2 regions of the Actinopolymorpha cephalotaxi genome follow, and region 2 is predicted to be linked to the other one. Evidence: predicted binding sites of a transcription regulator. Region 2 holds the regulator's gene; the other holds the start of a gene.

Region 1 (9,367 bases), 1.7 Mb from region 2:
TCGACCGTGGCCATCACGCCCAGGTCGGTGTAGATCACCCCCGCGCCCTTGCAGGCGGGGCAGGCGCCCTCGGAGTTGGCGCTGAACAGCGCGGGCTTCACGCCGTTGGCCTTGGCGAACGCCTTGCGGATCGGGTCGAGCAGGCCGGTGTAGGTCGCCGGGTTGCTCCGCCGGGAACCCCGGATCCCGCGCTGGTCGATCACCACCACGCCGTCGCGGCCGGCGACCGAGCCGTGGATCAGCGAGCTCTTGCCGGAGCCGGCGACACCGGTGACCACGCAGAGCACCCCGAGCGGGATGTCGACGTCCACGTTCGCGAGGTTGTGCGTGGACGCGCCGCGGACCTCCAGCGCGCCGGCCGACGTACGCCCCGCGGACTTCAGGGTCGCCCGGTCGTCGAGGTGCCGGCCGGTAACGGTGTCGCTGGCCCGCAGCCCCTCCACCGTGCCCTCGAAACAGACCGTGCCGCCGTCGGTGCCGGCGCCGGGGCCGAGGTCGACCACGTGGTCGGCGATCGCGATCGTCTCCGGCTTGTGCTCCACCACCAGGACGGTGTTGCCCTTGTCCCGCAGCAGCAGCAGCAGTTCGTTCATCCGCGCGATGTCGTGCGGGTGCAGCCCGATGGTCGGCTCGTCGAAGACGTAGGTGACGTCGGTGAGGGACGACCCGAGGTGGCGGATCATCTTCGTCCGCTGCGCCTCTCCCCCGGACAGCGTGCCGGCCGGCCGGTCCAGGGAGAGGTAGCCCAGCCCGATCCGGGAGAACGAGTCCAGCAGGTGCCGCAGCCCGGCGAGCAGCGGCGCCACCGACGGCTCGTCGAGGTCGCGTACCCAGTCGGCCAGGTCGCTGATCTGCATGGCGTACAGGTCGGCGATGTTCTTCCCGCCGATCTTCGCCGACCGGGCCTCCTTGCTCAGCCGGGTGCCGCCGCACTCCGGGCACACCGCGAACGTCACCGCCCGCTCGACGAAGGCGCGGATGTGCGGCTGGAGGGCGTCGACATCCTTGGACAGGAAGGACTTCTGGATCTGCGGGATCAGTCCGGCGTACGTCAGGTTGATGCCGTCGACCTTGATCTTGGTCGGCTCGCGGTGGAGGAGGTCGTTGAGTTCCTTCTTGGTGAACTTCCGGATCGGCTTGGCCGGGTCGAAGTAGCCGCAGCCGCGGAAGATCCGGCCGTACCATCCCTCCATGCTGTAGCCCGGGATGGTGAGCGCGCCCTCGTCGAGCGACTTGTTCTCGTCGTACAACGCGGTCAGGTCGATGTCGCTGACGTTGCCCATGCCCTCACAGCGCGGGCACATGCCGCCCTGGTAGACGGCGTTGCGTACGACGGACTTCTGCTCGGTCTGGCCCTTCTCCGTCCTCATCACCCCGCTCGCGATCCGGGTCGGGACGTTGAAGGAGAACGCCTGCGGGGAACCGATGTGCGGCGTGCCGATCCGGCTGAACAGGATGCGCAGCATGGCGGCGGCGTCGGTGGCGGTTCCGACCGTGGACCGCGGGTCGGCACCCATCCGCTCCTGGTCCACGATGATCGCCGTCGTCAGCCCGTCGAGCAGGTCGACCTCCGGCCGGGCCAAGGTCGGCATGAACCCCTGCACGAACGCGCTGTAGGTCTCGTTGATCATCCGCTGCGACTCGGCCGCGATGGTGGCGAACACCAGCGAGCTCTTGCCGGAACCCGAGACCCCGGTGAAGACCGTCAGCCGGCGCTTCGGGAGCTCGACGCTCACGTCCTTGAGGTTGTTCTCCCGCGCACCCTGTACGCGGATCAGGTCGTGGCTGTCGGCGACGTGCGGCGCGGGCGGCTGCGCGGCTGGTTTCGCTGCCGTTTTGGGGGCCTTGGTCATCGGGTCTCCATCTGTGCGGCGTTCGGGTGCTCGGCTGCCACGCTAGCCGGGCCGCGGACGCGCCCGCTTCTCGATTCCTGACCGGCCGCGGTCGGGGGGCCGGCCGTCCTCAGGACCGGGGTGCGTCGAGCGTGGGGCCGGGCGGACGGACGGCACCGATGCGGGCCGGCAGGGCTGTGCAGGCGGCGATCACCAGGCCGGTGCCGAGCAGCACCGCGGCCAGCTGCCACAGCGGCGGCACGGTGAGCGGGTCGTCGTCCAGCACCTGGGCCAGTCCCAGCCCGCAGGCCACCCCGAGCAGCGCCCCGGCCAGGGCGGGCAGCACCTGAGCCGACGACAGTCCGCCGCTGATCTGGGCCGGGGTCGCGCCGAGTGCCCGGGCCAGCGCCGCCGACGGCCGGGTGTCCAGCGTGGTCGCCCAGACCAGGCAGATGGTGTTGACCACCGCCTGGACGGCCAGCATGACCGTGATCACCAGCAGCCCCTGGGTCATCGCGAGCCTCGGGTCCAGCCCGGGTGCCGCCTCCTCGAACCGGTGCGCCCGGGTGGCGAGCGCGCAGGTGACTCCCGTGATCGTCACCGCCACCGCGAACACGCCCAGCCAGGTGCGGCGCGGCCGCCGGGCCGCGATCCGGAGGGCGAGCAGCAGCGGAACCGGCAACCGTGCGGAGAGCGCGATCAGCCGGGGCCGGCGGCGCGGCGGGCGGACAGTGCCGGCCAGCGCCCGCATGGTGCTGGTCCGGGCGGCGCGTACCGCCGGGACGAAGGTCGCCGCCGCGGCGATCCCCAGCGCCGCCGTCATCACCGAGACGATCGTCGTCACGGTGAACGGGGCCGGGGCGGCCCGGCCGAGCAGCCCGGCGCTGGGGGTGGTGAGCACCGGGGCGAGCAGCCGTCCGGCGGCCAGCCCGGTGACACTGGCCAGCAGAGCGATGACCAGGTGCTCGACGAGCAGCACCGCCGCGACCAGCTCGGGGGTGGCGCCGACGGCCTTGAGCAGGCCCACCCGGCGGGTCTGGTCGGCCATCCGGGTGCCGACCAGCACCACGATGCTGGCCAGCGCGATCAGGCCGAGCAGCCAGCTGCCGAGCAGCATCGAGAACTGGTTGGCCTCGGTCAGCCAGGCGTTCAGGACCTGCACGTCCTGCCAGGTCATCAGGGTGAAGTTGCCGTTGCCGGTGACGTGGGCGGCGGCGAACGCGGGTGCGGCCTCCTCGTCGGCGAGCTTCACGTTCAGCACGTAGCCGAGGGCGTCCCGGCCGGCGAGCGAACGAGTGTCGGCTTCGGTGAGCCAGATCAGGCCGGCCGGGCCGAGGGTGAACGGGCTCGGTCCGACGTCTGCCGTCGGCGGCCCGTTCGGCGGTCCGGTCGGCGGCAGCGGCTTGGCGGCGCCGCCCCAGCACGGGGCGAAGCACACCTTCGGGTACTGCCCGGACGCCGCGGTCACCGCGAGTCCGGCGACGTTGAAGGGGCGTCCTCCGATGTCGACCCTGTCACCGGTACGGATGCCGAGCGCCTTGGCGAACCCGGCTTCCAGCACCGCGCCGCCGGGGTGAGTCCACTCTCCGGCCGTCAGGGCCGGCCGGTCGACCGGGGCCGACTCGGTGTCGCGGCCCTGCAGCCAGGCGGTCACCGGCCGGCCGCCGACGGTCATCGTCTTCTGGGTGTACGGGTACGGTCCGCTGACCGCGACCACACCCGGCTCCCCCGCCAGTCGCCGCAGCTCGGCCAGGTCGGCCGGACGGCCGGGCGCGGGCGCTGTCCCGGCCACGACGTCCGGCCCGGCGGTCACCGCCCGGGTGCGCTGGTTGGGTTGGTCGGTCACCCCTTGCAGCACCAGCCCGACGGTCAACGTGGTGGTGGCCGCCGCGAGCGCGAGGAGCAGCAGCGCGGCCTGGCCCGGGCGGCGCCGAAGGTCCCGTACGGCCAGCCGGCCCACCAGCAGGATCCGGCTCATCGCTCGCTCCCCCAACCCGCCAGCCCGGACAACAGGCCGCCGCTGCCGTGGCTCAGCCGGGTCTCCTCGACGAACACGCCGTCCCGCATCGAGATCAGCCGGTCCGCGGCGGCCGCCACCCGGGCGTCGTGAGTGACGATCACCTGGGTCTGCCCGTCCGACCGCAGGGCGTCCAACAGCCGCAGCACATCCGCGGTGGACGCGCTGTCCAGGTTGCCGGTCGGCTCGTCGGCCAGCACCGCCAGCGGCTCGTTGCTCAGCGCCCTGGCCACCGCGACCCGCTGCCGCTCGCCACCGGACAGGTCCGCGGGCAGCCGCCCGGCCTGCTCGGCCAGCCCGACCTGTTCCAACAGTGCCTGCGCCCGGCTGCGCGCACGGGCGGACGAACGACCGGCCAGGAGCGCCGGCAGTTCGACGTTCTCCACCGCCGTCAGCTCGTCCATCAGGTGGAACGACTGGAACACGAACCCGATCGCGTCCCGCCGCAGCCGGGCCAGCTTCCGTTCGCTCATCCCGGTGAGCGGCCGCCCGGCCACCCACACCTCGCCGCCGCTGGGACGCTGCAGCCCACCCATGAGCTGCAGCAAGGTGGACTTGCCGCACCCGCTCGGCCCCATCACGGCGACCGTCTCGCCCTGCGCCACCTCGAGGTCCACACCGCTCAGCGCGGTCACCAGACCTGTTCCCCGGCCGTACGTCATCCGCAGGTCGCGGGCACACAGCACTGCGTTCATGGCTTCCCTCTCCCCGATATGCCCTTGGGTGGCGCGGCCCAGAACCGGGCACACGCCTCCAGCCACTGCAGATCCGCCTGCAGGCGGAGCACCACGCCTTCCAGCAGCAGCCCGGCCGGCGACTCGGCGGGCTCGGCCAGTGCCGCCCGCTGCACCACGGCGAGCTCGGCGAGTACGGCGTGCCGTTGGGCGTCCACGATCCGCGCCGGATCACCCAGCCCGGCCGCGGCCGCCGCCACCAACTTGAGATGGAACTCCGCCGGTGCCGGCTTCGGCCAGCTGGTGTCGGCCAGCCACTCGGCCACCCGGTCGCGCCCCGCCGGAGTCAGCGCATAGACCTTGCGATCCGGCCGATCCGCCTGCCCGACCCGTTTGACGTCGACCAGCCCGGCCCGCTCCAGCCGGTTCAGGGTCACATAGACCTGACCCTCCTTGAGAGCCTCGGCCAACGGCCCGAGGGCCAGCTGCAACCGGGCCCGCAACTGGTAGCCGTGCGAGCCCTCCTTCGCCAGCAGCGCGAGCAGCACTTCCTGCACCACACCCAGTTGAATCCCGCGCGACGGTTCCCGCTCCGACGCGGCCACAGCTTCAGGCATCGCTCACATCCCCAACGGTTAGGTATTCAAGCTAAACCGTTAGGTACGAGCGGTCAAGGGTGCGCCGAGCGGGAAGGTCGATCGTGGTGCGCGCACGGCAGAACGTTCGTCTGGCGGGGAAGCGAACGTGCCGGAACGGGTCGACGGCGGTGCACGCCGGCCCGTACGCCGAAGTGGGGCCTCAGCCCTGGCGCCTGTCGGGCCCCGGCCTCCTGGCCGGCTCCTGGCCGGCTCCTGGCCGGCTCCTGGCCGGCTCCTGGCCGGCTCCCGGCCGGCTCCCGGCCAGTCTGATCAGGTCTGCCCTAGAAACCGAGCCGGCGCAGCTGCTTGGGATCGCGCTGCCAGTCCTTGGCGACCTTGACCCGCAGGTCGAGGTAGACCGGCGTACCCAGCAGCGTCTCGATCTGCTTGCGCGCCGTGGTGCCCACCTCCACCAGCCGGCGACCCTTGGCGCCGATGACGATCGCCTTCTGGCTGGGGCGTTCGACGAACAGGTGGGCGTAGATGTCGAGTAGCGGCCGGTCCTGCGGGCGGTCCTCCCGCAGCCCCATCTCCTCCACCAGTACGGCGATCGAGTGGGGCAGCTCCTCGCGGACACCCTCGAGGACGGCCTCGCGGATGAGTTCGGCGACAAGCACCTCCTCGGGCTCGTCGGTCAGCTCGCCCTCGGGGTAGAGCGGCGGCCCCGGCGGCAGCTTGCCGACGAGCAGGTCGGCGAGCAGGTCCACCCGGGTGCCGTCCTGAGCCGACACCGGGACGATGTCGTCCCACTCGACGCCGGTGTCCTTGGTCATCGCCGCGACCGCGGTGAGGTGCTCGACCATGCGGCTCGGGTCGACCAGGTCGGACTTGGTGACGATCGCGACCGTGGGACGCCTGCGTACCTTCGAGATCTCGTTGACCAGGAAGCGGTCGCCGGGCCCGATGCGTTCGTCGGCCGGCAGGCACACCCCCACGGCGTCGACCTCGCCGAGGGTGCTGAGGACGAGCGCGTTCAGCCGCTCGCCGAGCAGGGTGCGCGGTTTGTGCAGACCTGGGGTGTCGACCAGGACCAGCTGGGCGTCGGGCCGGTTGACGATCCCCCGCACCGTGTGCCGGGTCGTCTGCGGCCGTGACGACGCGATGGCCACCTTGCGGCCGACCAGGGCGTTCGTCAACGTGGACTTGCCGGTGTTGGGTCGCCCGACCAGGCAGGCGAACCCGCTCCGGAACTGCGTCGTAGCCTCGCTCACCCGGCCGATTGTCCCCTATCCGGTGTGGGCGACCGTCCGGACGGTCCCGTCCGGCCCGGCGACCATGACCGGGACGCCGGCGCCGGCCAGGTCGGCCACCGCGGCGACGTCCTCCGCCGGGGCCTCGACCGCCTCGGTGACCACGGCCGCCGCCTCCAGCCCGTCGGCGCCGCTGGACACGGCCATCGCCACCGCGAGCCGGAGAGCGGACAGCCGCAGCGACGGGAGATCCACCGTCGCGGCGGTGTAGGTGCGTCCGGTGGTGTCGCGGACGCCGGCGCCTTCGGCGGCCCCGGCGCGCGCTCTGGTCGAGCGGGCCAGGGTGATGATCTTGGCGTCTTCGGGATCGAGCTCGGCACTGGTCACCCGGCGATCCTAGGCAAACCACTCGCCGCGCGTCGCCGCCGAGTCTGCCCTGTCACCCATTTCGGAGTACGACCTTCCCGGCGTGTCCGTAGCCAGGGAGTCACCACCTGCTCCGGCCTGTCCCTCAGCACCCGCTCCACCCGACTCCGGATTCTTCCGCGGAAGAATCCATGCCCGTTCCTCGACCCGGAACAGTTGCCCGCCTGCCCGAACAGTTGCCCGCCCCGATCCGCTCCACAACCCCCTCGACGCCTGCTCAGCGACCAGACGGAGCGGCGAGCTCGACGGACGGCGGATTCTTCCGCGGAAGAATCCGCCGTCGTTGACGCTCATCGGATTCTGTCGTTCGGAGGGACCTCGACCCGGTGCGGCGCAGGTGGAGCTCTCGTCGGTCTTGATGAGCCTCATCGACCAGCCGGCCATCGGATCCCGGCTGCCTGTCGGTGGCCAGTTCTACCATCGAACGCATGAGCGATTTCAATACCCCTGCGACCGTATTCGCTGCCGCGCCGACAGACCCCTCTGGCCCCTCGCCCGCACCGCGGGCTCGGATTCCACGTCCGGCCATGCCCGACCAGGCAGACACCGGAGATGGACCGCCACTGCCGACGTCCACCTCGGCGCCACCGGACACCGCACGTTCCTCAGGTTCGGCAGGAATCGCAGGAGCGACAGGTGGGCCGGACCTGGCCGGCACGCGTGGTGCACCCAGGTCGCTGGAGGGTCTGGAGGCCGAGATCTGCGACCTCGCTTCCAGGATCGCCATCGCCACGCACGAGTGGCTGCGGCTGATCGTCGCCTTCGACCGCCGCGAGGGCTGGCGCACCTCCGGGTGCAGGTCCACGGCACAGTGGCTGTCCTGGCGTTGCGGGACGAGTCTGTCCGCCGCGTACGAACACCTCCGGGTCGGACGCGCCCTGGAAGAACTCCCCAAGGTCGCCGCGGAGTTCGCCGCCGGCCGGTTGTCGTACTCGAAGGTGCGCGCGCTCACAAGGATCGCCGACGCCGACCAACGTTCGTCTCGCTCAGCCCGAAACCAGGCGCAGGAATCCGAACCTGTTCCGAACGGCGAACCCGCCGACTCGCAGAACCACGCCGGCGAAGAGAATCGTCCAGACCACTCGGGCACATACGGGAGTGAGGACACTCAGCCGGAGGACGCGCATCCAGAGGACGCGCAGCCAACGGACGCGCAGCCAACAGGCGCGCAGCCAACAGGCGCCGAAGCGGAGGAAACGGAGGCCGAGGACGCCGAGGACGAGCTGCTCAACCTCGCGTTCAGTGCCACCGCTTCCCAACTCGACCGGATCGCTCGTGGCTGCGCCGCGGCTCGCTCGAAGGAGCAGAATCTCCGGCGAGCGATGCGGCGCGGGATCAGCTGGTTCTACGACGAGGACGGCTCACTGGTCATCCGCGGAAGGCTGGCCCCCGACGAAGGCGCGACGGTCGTCGCAGCACTCGAAGCGGCACTGGACACCTTGCTGGCACGGAAACCCGAACCACCTGCGTCACCCGAACCAGCCGCGTCACCCGAACCAGCCGCGCCCTCCGCAGTACTGCCGGCCGGGGCCCGCCCCGATTCCGCGGGATCCGGCGGCGCCACCGGTCCTGCCGAGACGCGCGTGCACTCCGCGCCGGATGGCACCAGCCCGGATTCTTCCGCGGAAGAATCCGACCACCGACCACACCAGACTCCGCCGGACCCCGCGCCCCCACGCCACACACCACGCGCTGTCCCCCACCGCCACCGCGCCGCACTGGCCGCAGACGCACTCGTCCTGATGGCCGAAACCCTGCTGTCCCACACCCCGGCATTCCTCAACTCCGCCGACAAATACCGCGTCATCATCCACCTACACCCCACCCAGCCCCCAAAGCTCACCCCGGCCACCGCCCCAACCACCGGCCAAGCGACTCCGCGCCCGGCGCCACGACAGCCCGCGTCCCTCGACGACGGCGTTCCACTCGCCCCCGACACCGCGGACCGCCTCGCCTGCGAATCGACCGGGACCGCCCTCCACCTCGACCCAGACGGCCAGATCCACAGCCTGAGCGACCCCACCAGATTCCCCCGCGCCGCAACCGCACGAGCAGTCAGAATCCGCGCACACCACACCTGCCAAGCACCCGGATGCACCACCAGACACGGACTCCAGATCCACCACGCACACCACTGGTCCCACGGCGGCCCCACCACCCTGGCCAACCTCATCCTCATCTGCCGCTACCACCACTGGCTCGCCCACGAAGGCGGCCACACCTTCACCGCCCGCCCCGGCGGACACTTCAGCTTCCACCGGCCCGACGGCACCGAGATCCCCGCAACACCCCCACTGCCAGGCCTCACCGACACCACCCGCGAAGCCACCACCAACAACAACCTCGCCCGATCCGTACTCGACCACTGGGCCAACCTCCACCCCACACTCGGCGAAGACGTGCTCACCCCGCCCTGGTGGTCCGGCGACCCCCTCGACCTCCACTACGCCGTCAGCGTCATCCTCGACGCCCACGCCTCGCCGAACTGAGGAGGCGGGCCGCCTCGTCGCACGACCCGGATACAGGTCACCTGTCGAACTCGAACTCGAACTCGAACTCGAACTCGAACTCGAACTCGAACTCGAACTCG
Region 2 (9,367 bases):
GCTTCAGGCTCCACTCGCGCTCGGGGGTGCCGACGGCCCCACGGAAGTACTTCGTGGTGACGATGGTGGACGCGTTGACCGACCAGAAGTCGGGGTACTCCACACCGCGCTGTTCGAAGACGGTCTCGCCGGTCTTCCAGTTCTGCTGAACGACGTCCCGGCGCTCCCAGGTCACCTCGTCGTACGGATGGGTGCCGGGGGTGGTGAAGATCCGGTTGACCTTCAGTCCCTTCGCCGCGCGACCCTTCGCGCCCCCGCGAGTGCTGGGACTGCTGACCGTCTCCGTCATGCTGGTTCTCCTTGTCCTGCTGGTCGTCTGCGCCGACCAGCTTCGTGGCCCGGGTGGGCGGCTTCCCCTCGTCCGCCCGGGCAGGTCGTGGACTTCTTTCGGGTCCTGCTTCGTGTTGGCTACGTCGTGGGCGACCACGGGGCCCGGGTGCGTCCGGGGCCCGCGGCCGGTGTCCGGCCGCTCGTCAAGAGCGGCTTGTCGTTGTCAAGGGCCGCTTGTCTAGGGCCTGGTGGGTTGCCCGCCCGGGCGTGGCTCGGGCACCGTCTCGTCGTGCTCGGCGCGTAGCACCGCGATCTCGGTCTCGAAGTCGGCCAGGGTGTCGAAGCTGCGGTAGACGCTGGCGAAGCGCATGTAGGCCACCTCGTCCAACTCCCGGAGCGGACCGAGAATGGCGAGCCCCACCTCGTGGGAGGGGATCTCCGCCGAACCGGTGGACCGGATCGCCTCCTCCACCCGCTGCGCCAACTGCGCGAGGGAGTCCTCGGTGACGGGCCGACCCTTGCACGCCTTGCGTACCCCGGTGATGACCTTCTCGCGGCTGAACGGCTCGGTGACGGCGCTGCGCTTGACCACGGCGAGCGTGACCTGCTCGACGGTGGTGAACCGGCGCTCGCAGTCCAGGCACTGGCGCCGGCGCCGGATGGCGGCGCCGTCGTCGGCGGTGCGGCTGTCGACCACCCGACTGTCAGGATGCCGGCAGAACGGGCAGTGCATCGCCTCGTGACTCCCCTCGCCGCCGGCGGGCACGACGCCCGGCCGATCTTCGTCCGACCCTCGCCGGCACCGTCTCCCCTGGGGACGAACCTGTGGATGACCTGGGGAGAACCTGTGCCTTGCGAATCACAACCTGTGGATGACTTACAGGTCTGTAACTACCACATCTAGGGGTACGCTACGTCGCTCCCGCCGGGCATGCAAGGCGCTCCGCGTGTCGCCGCACACACGTCTCGGCGTCCTTGCAGGTCAGGCTCCCGGCGCGATTCGAATACAAGCTCCCGGCTCGGCGTGTCGGCCCGGAGATGTCGCGAATGCGAGGCATGGCGGCCGGCCGCCGGAGGGCGCACGACGTACGTACCGGCGGGACGCATGGACGTACCGACGCGCGCGGGGATACCGACGCACACGGCATAACAGGCGCACACGGGGATCCAGGCGCGCATGCGGGTCCCGCCGCACACAGAGTTCGCGCGGTGGGGTTGGGGCAGGCAGGTTCAGCGCGCCTGGACGGGGACGACCAGCCGCTGGCCGACGCGCAGGTCACCTGCGCGGGACACGTCGTTGAGCCGGGCGATCTCGTCCACCGTCGCCCGCGGGTCGGCACCGGGGGTGAGCTGGGTGGCGATCCCCCACATCGTCTCCCCCGGCTCCACCGTGATCGTGGTCGTGGCCGTCGAGTCAGCGGCACCACGGGCCGCGGCGCCGAACGCACCCTGCGCCAGAAGCCCGAGAACGCCGACGAGCGCCAGCGTCGCCATGGCCGTCAGCGTGGTCAGCACCAGCCGGCCACGCCTGGTCAGGCGGAGAGTCGACGGGTCGGACCGCCCGCGGGCGGCCGGAAGCACGCACGACCGCACGCCCCGCGGTCGCGGGGGGCGTCGACGAGCCCCCGGTGCGGGGCGCACCCGCCCGGGCGCCACCTCGCTCGCACCGCCCCGAGCCGTGCACGGCGCCTCCACTCGGGCGGCCGCCTCCGTCTCCTCGTGCGGCACCCGCAGGAACGGACGGACGCCGCGCGGTCGGAGCTCTCGCGGCCGAAACTCTCGCGGCCGGGCGTCGCGGGACCGGACGTCGCCCGGGCCCACCGGCGGCGCGACCGGGCTGAGGTGCCTTTGGCCGCGGTCCGGAGCACCGCCGGCCCGACGGGACACGAAGTCCTCGAGATAGACCACCGACGCGCTGTTGCTCATCGTCCGACCTCCCACGAACACCGATTCACTTCTGTCACGCCTTCGCCGTCCACCACGCCGCCGGCGGCGGCTTCCGCTGCACACATCCGCGCCACCACTTCCGCTTCGGCGCTCGAACGACTGTTCGACCTTCTTACTGATGGATTTCTACACCAGCCCACCGACAAGCACCAGAGTTCGCTCGAAAACACGTTCGACGCAGACGCCCGGAAGCTCCGTTACCCGGCATTTCGGGACTCCGGTAAATCAATCGCGACACGCGTCGAACAGATGTTTGAAAGTGCTCTGACCAGGCTCTAGGCTCACTTCCGAGGGCCGGCAGAGTCGCGGCCCGACATCTGTGGAAGGAGACAGCCGCTATGCCCAAGCGGAAAAACACGGCGACGGAGTCCCCTACGGCGAACGTCCGGGAGCTGCCCGACGGGCCGCCCGACGCGACCGGACTCACTCCACGCCAGCGACGCATCCTCGAAGTCATCCGAGATTCGGTGGAGACCCGCGGATATCCCCCGGCGATGCGTGAGATCGGTGAGCTGGTGGGCCTCACGTCCTCCTCGTCGGTGGCACACCAGCTCAGAGTCCTGGAGAGCAAGGGCTTCATCCGCCGCGACCCCAACCGGCCCCGGGCGCTCGAGGTGCTCGCACCGTCCGCGTCCACCCGGCGGGCGTCCCTGTCGGGGGTGCCGGCCTACGACGAGACCGACAGCGGTGAGGACCGCCCGGCGCCGGCATTCGTGCCCGTGGTGGGCCGGATCGCGGCCGGTGGCCCGATCCTGGCCGAGCAGTCGGTCGAGGAGATCATGCCGCTGCCGCGCCAGCTCGTCGGCGAGGGTGAGCTCTTCCTGCTTCGCGTCCGGGGTGACTCCATGGTGGAGGCGGCCATCTGCGACGGCGACTGGGTGGTCGTCCGTCAGCAGCCCGAGGCGGAGTCGGGCGAGATCGTCTCGGCGATGATCGACGGCGAGGCGACCGTCAAGACGTATCGGCCCCGTGACGGAAAGGTGTGGCTGGTGCCGCACAATCCCGCGTACGAGCCCATCCCTGGAGACGACGCCGTCATCCTCGGTAAGGTCGTCGCGGTCCTACGTCGGGTCTGAGCAGGCTGCGACGCTCGTCACAGGAGTTATCACCGGGAGCGACATGTCCGACCCAGCGGCGGAGACCGGCACCACGACCGGATCCAATCAGGCACCCGTCAACGCGAGTGTCGCGGAATCCGGACGGCCCGGACCCCCGCCGAAGGAGCCGCTGGACCCCAATGCCGGGAAGAGTCTCACCATCGAGGTGGACGGGACGCGATGGGCACGCGTCCCGATCCAGACCGCTCTGTTCGGTCGAGGTGACCCGGTGGCGGACAAGCTCAGCGACTACGTCGTCAAGACGGTCCGGCTGGCCGAGGACGACAGCAGGTTCGAGGGCGCCTTCGACGAGCCGTGGTACGTCGTGGTGAGCGAGAAGATCGTGGCGATCTCCCAGGGCCGGTCCTACTTCACCTGGGAGATCAACCCGACCCCGGCGGCCCGGGTGCTGTCGAAGTGGGTGCAGCGCACACCGCACGGCATCGGACTCGGCAGCCCGTGGACCATGCAGCTGGCCATCAAGGAGGCCGGCCTGCCACGCATCGTGGTCGCGGCCGGGGCGAGCGTCGTGGGCAAGGCGCTGGGCCGGCGAGGCTGGTTCTACCGGGTCGCCGGTCACCGGGTCAACGCGATCGACGGGCCCACGCCCTACTCCGCGTTCCCGTCGAACGTCTCCGCGAAGCTGCCGCCGAAGGCCCCCGACAAGATGGCCGCCGAGATCACCGCGACGCTTCGCAAGGTGCTCCCGTCCGGTCCGGCCGGCACGCTCGGCGGCACCGTGGTGATCGACTCCAACGACCTGGGGCGGGACGTCCTGGGACACGACACCAGCCGGCCGATCGAGTTCTTCGCCGAACTCTTCCGCGACAACCCGTTCGGCCAGGGCCGGCAGCAGACACCTGTCGCGGTGTGCGTCCACCGTCCCTGACCGGGCCGTGACTCGGCGACACCAGGTCGACACCCATCCGGCCCGGCCGCTGTCTCACTCCTCGCGGGCCGACCGCAGTCGGCGCAGCGCACCGAGCGCGACGTCGCGGTCTCCGGTGAACCACATCGGCGGCAGCGACGCGCGCAGGTAGTTGCCGTATCGCGCGGTGACCAGCCGCGGGTCGAGCACCGCCACCACGCCACGGTCGGTCGACCTGCGGATGAGCCGGCCGACCCCCTGCGCGAGCAGGAGTGCGGCGTGAGTGGCGGCCACGGACATGAAGCCGTTTCCTCCCGCCTCGTCGACCGCGCGCTGACGCGCCGAGGTCAGCGGGTCGTCCGGGCGCGGGAACGGAATCCTGTCGATGATCACGAGCTGACAGGCGTCACCCGGCACATCGAGGCCCTGCCACAGCGACAGCGTCCCGAACAACGACGTGTCCGGCTCGGCCGCGAACCTCCGGTGCAGCTCACTCAGCTGCCCCTCGCCCTGACAGAGCACCTCGACTCCCAGCCGGTCCCGCACCGCCGCGGCCGCCTCCTCCGCCGCCCGGCGGGACGAGAACAACCCCAACGTCGCGCCGCCGGCCGCCTCGACCAGCTCGCTCACCTCGTCCAGGACCCGCGGGGAGATCCCGCCCCGGCCGGGTGGAGCCAACCTGCGGGCGACGTAGAGGATCGCCTGCCGCTCGTAGTCGAACGGCGAACCGACATCCAGACCCCGCCATGGCAGCGGCTCAACGATGTCCTTGCCGCCCTCGCTCGCCGATCCGCCGTCCTGGTCGCCGGTCCGATCGGTCGCCGGCTCCCCGCCCGTCTCACTCCCGCCACGTCCCTTCCGGCCGGCCCCGTCCTCACCGTCCGGGATCCGGTCGACCGGACGCAGACCCACCGACCGGGCGGCGGAGTCGAAGTCCCCGCCCAGCTTCAGCGTCGCCGAGGTGAGGACGCAGGTCCGCTCGGAGAGCAACTTCTCCCGCAGCAGCCCCGCCACCGACAGCGGCGCGACCCGTAGCTCCGGACCACCCCGCTCACGTTCGGCCACCCACACCACGTCGTACGGCGACAACCCGCTGACGCGCTCGGCGACGTCGCGGATCTGCTCGACGTAGGAACGCGCCTGCCGGCGACCCGACTCGGCGTCGGAGTCCTTCTTCTCGCTGGGAAAGGCCGACCAGGCCGCGCGCGCGGAGTCACGGACCAGCGCGACCGCGGCGGTGAGCTCGGAGCTGGGGGTCTCCACCCTGCCCAGCGGGGCGGACGCCAGCGCCGAGCGCAGCGCCTCCCCCGCGTCCTCCAGCGGATCGGCCTCACCGCCCTCACAGAACGGCGTCGCCCGCCGGGCAGCGCGTTCGATCATGCCCGGGGAGAGCTCGGCCGAGGCGGTCCCGGTCACCCGGGCCGCGAGTTCGTGCGCCTCGTCGATGATCACCACGTCGTAGTCCGGCAGCACCGAGATGTTCTCCAGCGCGTCGATCGCGAGGAGCGCGTGGTTGGTGACGATGACGTCGGCCCCGTGAGCGCGCTCACGGGCGCGCTCGGCGAAGCACTCGGCGCCGTACGGGCACCGCTGCGCGCCCAGGCACTCCCGGGAGGACACCGCGACCTGTGCCCAGGCGCGGTCCTGGTGGGTGGGCGCGGCGTCCCGGTCCCCGTCGCCGCCGGTCTGCGCCTGCTTCGCCGCCCACGACCGAAGCTCCAGCACCTGCCGGCCGAGCGGACCGCTCGGCACGCGTTCCAGCAGTGCGCCCTGCTCGTCGGGCACACCGTCGCGGACGCGGTGCAGGCAGGCGTAGTTGTGACGTCCCTTGAGGATGGCGTACGACGGATGGCGTTCGAGCCGCTTCTCGATCGCCTCCGCGAGCTGCGGAAGGTCGCGCCCGACCAGCTGGGACTGCAATGCGAGAGTGGCGGTGGCCACCACGACGGGACGCCTGCCGCCCCCGGGGTTCAGGAACGCCGGTATGAGGTAGGCGAGGGACTTCCCGGTGCCGGTACCCGCCTGAACCACCAGGTGCTCGCCGGTGGAGATCGCCCGGGCGACCGCATCGGCCATCACCAGCTGGCCGGGACGCTCCATGCCGGCGAGCGCGTCGACGGCGTCGTGGAGCAACTCTCGCACGCGGTGGTCGGGACGTTGCTGGTCGGCGGAACCCCGCGCTGCGTCGGCCATCCCGCGAGGCTATACCGGCATGGTCCGGACCGAACCGACGGCACCGCACGGCCGGGACCAGGCCCGACATGCCACCGTCCGGCCCAACATGTCGCCGCCCGGCCCACAATGCCACGGCCCGGGCACGCGCCTACCGGTCTGCCGGATGTCCCCAGGATGTGGTGGGATCGCAGCATGACCTACGACGCCGTACCGCTCATCCCCCGCGCGGTCCTGTTCGGGAACCCGACCTACGCGAGCCCCACGGTCTCCCCCGACGGCACGCTGCTCGGCTTCCTCGCTCCCGAGGACGGCGTACTGAACGTCTGGGTCGGCCCGGTCGACCGTCCGCAGGAGGCGACGCCGCTCACCCACGACCGCGGCCAGGGCATCCGGGTCTTCGGCTTCTGCCACGACGACCGGACCTTGTTCTACCTCCAGGACGCCGACGGCGACGAGAACTGGCGGCTGCACCTGCTCGACCTCACCGACGGCCGCGAGCGGTGCGTCACGCCGTACGACAACGTCCAGGTCCGGGTGCTCGGCCACAACCGCTGGCATCCGACGACGATGCTGCTCGGCATCAACAAGGACCGGCCCGAACTGCACGACGTCTACGAGCTCGACCTGGAAAGCGGCGAGCTGCACAAGCGGATCGAGAACCCCGGCTTCGTGGGCTGGCTGGCCGACACCGATCTGGAGGTACGTGGCGCGGCCTCGGTCACCGAGGACGGCGGCGCGATCTACTACCTCACGGACGAGGCCAGCGACTTCCACCCCTGGCTGGAAGTGTCCGCCGAGGACAGCAACACCACCAGCCCGCTGGGCTTCTCCCGCGACGGCCGCACTCTCTACCTCGTGTCGTCGGTGGGGGTCAACGCCGCCCGGCTGGTCGAGGTCGACCTGGCCGCGGCCGAGCGGGAGGCTGTGCAGGGCGACGGACAGGGCGACGGACAGGGCGACGGGCAAGGGAACGGACAGTCGGCGGGGGGCAGCACGCAGAAGGTGCTCGCCGGCGACGACGCCTACGACGTCGGCGGGGTCGAGTTCGACCCGCGGACCAGGGCGCCGCAGGCGGTGATCTTCGACAAGGACCGCGAGGTCTGGGAGTACATCGACAAGGACTTCGGCCAGGCGGTGGAAGAGGTGCGCTCCGCGCTGGGGCTGGACGGCGAGCTCGGGATCACCCGCTCCGAACGCACCGAACGCACCTGGCTGGTGTCGTTGATGCCCTCCGACGGCCCGGTGCGCTACTACCTGTACGACCGGCCGACGAAGAGCCTGAAGTTCCTGTTCTCCCACAAGCCGGACCTCGCCGGCTACCCGCTGGCCCCGATGGAGCCGTTCGCGTTCACCGCCCGGGACGGGCTGGAGATCCACGGCTACCTGACGTTCCCACCCGAGGTCCCCCACCGCGACCTTCCGGCGCTGCTCAACGTCCACGGCGGGCCGTGGGCCCGCGACAGCTGGGGCTACAACGCCGAGGCGCAGTGGCTGGCCAACCGCGGCTACGTCAGCGTGGAGATCAACTACCGGGGCTCCACCGGCTACGGCAAGGCGTTCGGCAACGCCGGTGACAAGCAGTGGGGCCGGTCGATGCACACCGACCTGCTGGACGCCGTCGAGCACCTCGTGGGCCAGGGCCTCGTCGACCGCGACCGGGTGGGCATCATGGGCGGCTCCTACGGCGGCTACGCCGCACTTGCCGGCGCGGCGTTCACCCCGGAGGCGTTCCGCTGCGCGGTCGACCTGTGCGGGCCGTCCAACCTGCTCACCCTACTCAGCTCCATCCCGCCGTACTGGAAACCGCTGGTGGCGATGATGTACGCCAAGGTGGGTGACCCGGAGACCGAGAAGGACATGCTCTGGGAACGCTCCCCGCTGTCCCGCGTCGACGACATCGCCATCCCGGTCCTGGTCGCGCAGGGCGCCAACGACCCGCGGGTGAAGCAGGCCGAGGCCGAGCAGATCGTGGAGGCGCTGAAGGCGAAGGGGCTTCCGCACGAGTACCTCCTGTTCCCCGACGAGGGGCATGGCCTCGCCCGGCCGGAGAACCGCGAGATCTACTACGCCACGGCCGAGCGCTTCCTGGCCGAGCACCTCGGCGGGCGCACGGAGTCCTGACAGGGGCCGCGGCACACGCAACCCGGCAGCCGGGGTCGGCCGGTTACCCGACCGGCAACCTGGGCCTGGGACAGGCCCTAGCCGAGCGTCTGGACCAGGCCGACCACGATCGACACGACCCCGCCTGCCGCCGCGACCAGCGCCGCGATCGTGAACGCCCGTTGCCGGGAGTGCGACCTGGCGAGCAGCTCGGCCTCGGTCCGCGTACTGACGATCGAGGGGTCGGTGACCGCGAGCTCGCCGCTCTCGTCGTTGGCCTCGCCGAGAACGTAGACCAGGCGGCCCGGGCGCAGGACCCACTCCTCGTACTGATATCCGTCGGTGCCCGAGTCACCGGTCGGGATGCTCATGCGGAACTTCCCGAGTTGGAGGGTGGCCGTCTCGTTCCCGCCGGTGTCCCGCTCGAAGCGGTCGAGCACCTTCTGTGCTCCGTCGACCAGGACGTCGGCCGGGTACACGGTGACCACCCCGCTCGGGTCCCGCACGAGGAAGGACTGGCCGGAGGAGTGCTTGGACATGACCTCGGTACGGGTGACCCGCCGGGTGCCCCCCTTGCTGTCCCGCCGGGTCTCCCAGTACTTCCTGGTCACCACGTGCCGGTGCCACACGCAGTCGACGTTCGCGAGCTCGGACTTCAGCGGCCCGGCCTCACCGGCGCACAGCTGCCCGGTCACCTCGACCCGGTGGCGGAAGACGCCCGGACCGGCGGCCTGCACGGCGGCCTGCTGCAGGGCACCCAGCTCCTGTGCGCTCAGCGTCTCGGTGGTGATCATGGCGTGCTGCCTGGCCCGCGCGGCTCGCGCGAAGTACGCGCACACGATCCCGACGACCAGGACGACGACGCCCACGACGATCATTCGACTCCCCCGTGCGTTCCGCGAAACCCGGC

What was found. Region 2 encodes LexA, which represses DNA repair genes until DNA is damaged. Its sites were predicted from a motif close to TCGAACANNTGTTCGA; they were not measured.
Region 1: FHR37_RS30890 (HNH endonuclease signature motif containing protein) is a predicted target of LexA. The motif match lies at 7,198-7,213, and genes of this name have one in related genera.

What each region holds. Positions count from the first base shown of each region.
Region 1 is NZ_JACBZA010000001.1:3,085,219-3,094,585, forward strand. Features, by position in the region: gene FHR37_RS13680 (ATP-binding cassette domain-containing protein) at 1-1,853, opposite strand, end outside; gene FHR37_RS13685 (ABC transporter permease) at 1,963-3,810, opposite strand; gene FHR37_RS13690 (ABC transporter ATP-binding protein) at 3,807-4,544, opposite strand; gene FHR37_RS13695 (PadR family transcriptional regulator) at 4,541-5,140, opposite strand; gene era (GTPase Era) at 5,443-6,381, opposite strand; gene FHR37_RS13705 (cytidine deaminase) at 6,388-6,738, opposite strand; gene FHR37_RS30890 (HNH endonuclease signature motif containing protein) at 7,305-9,266, shown strand.
Region 2 is NZ_JACBZA010000001.1:1,401,574-1,410,940, reverse strand. Features, by position in the region: gene FHR37_RS06355 (vitamin B12-dependent ribonucleotide reductase) at 1-289, opposite strand, end outside; gene nrdR (transcriptional regulator NrdR) at 509-1,003, opposite strand; gene FHR37_RS06345 (LysM peptidoglycan-binding domain-containing protein) at 1,501-2,196, opposite strand; gene lexA (transcriptional repressor LexA) at 2,556-3,293, shown strand; gene FHR37_RS06335 (hypothetical protein) at 3,337-4,203, shown strand; gene FHR37_RS06330 (ATP-dependent DNA helicase) at 4,258-6,375, opposite strand; gene FHR37_RS06325 (S9 family peptidase) at 6,550-8,478, shown strand; gene FHR37_RS06320 (GIDE domain-containing protein) at 8,556-9,335, opposite strand.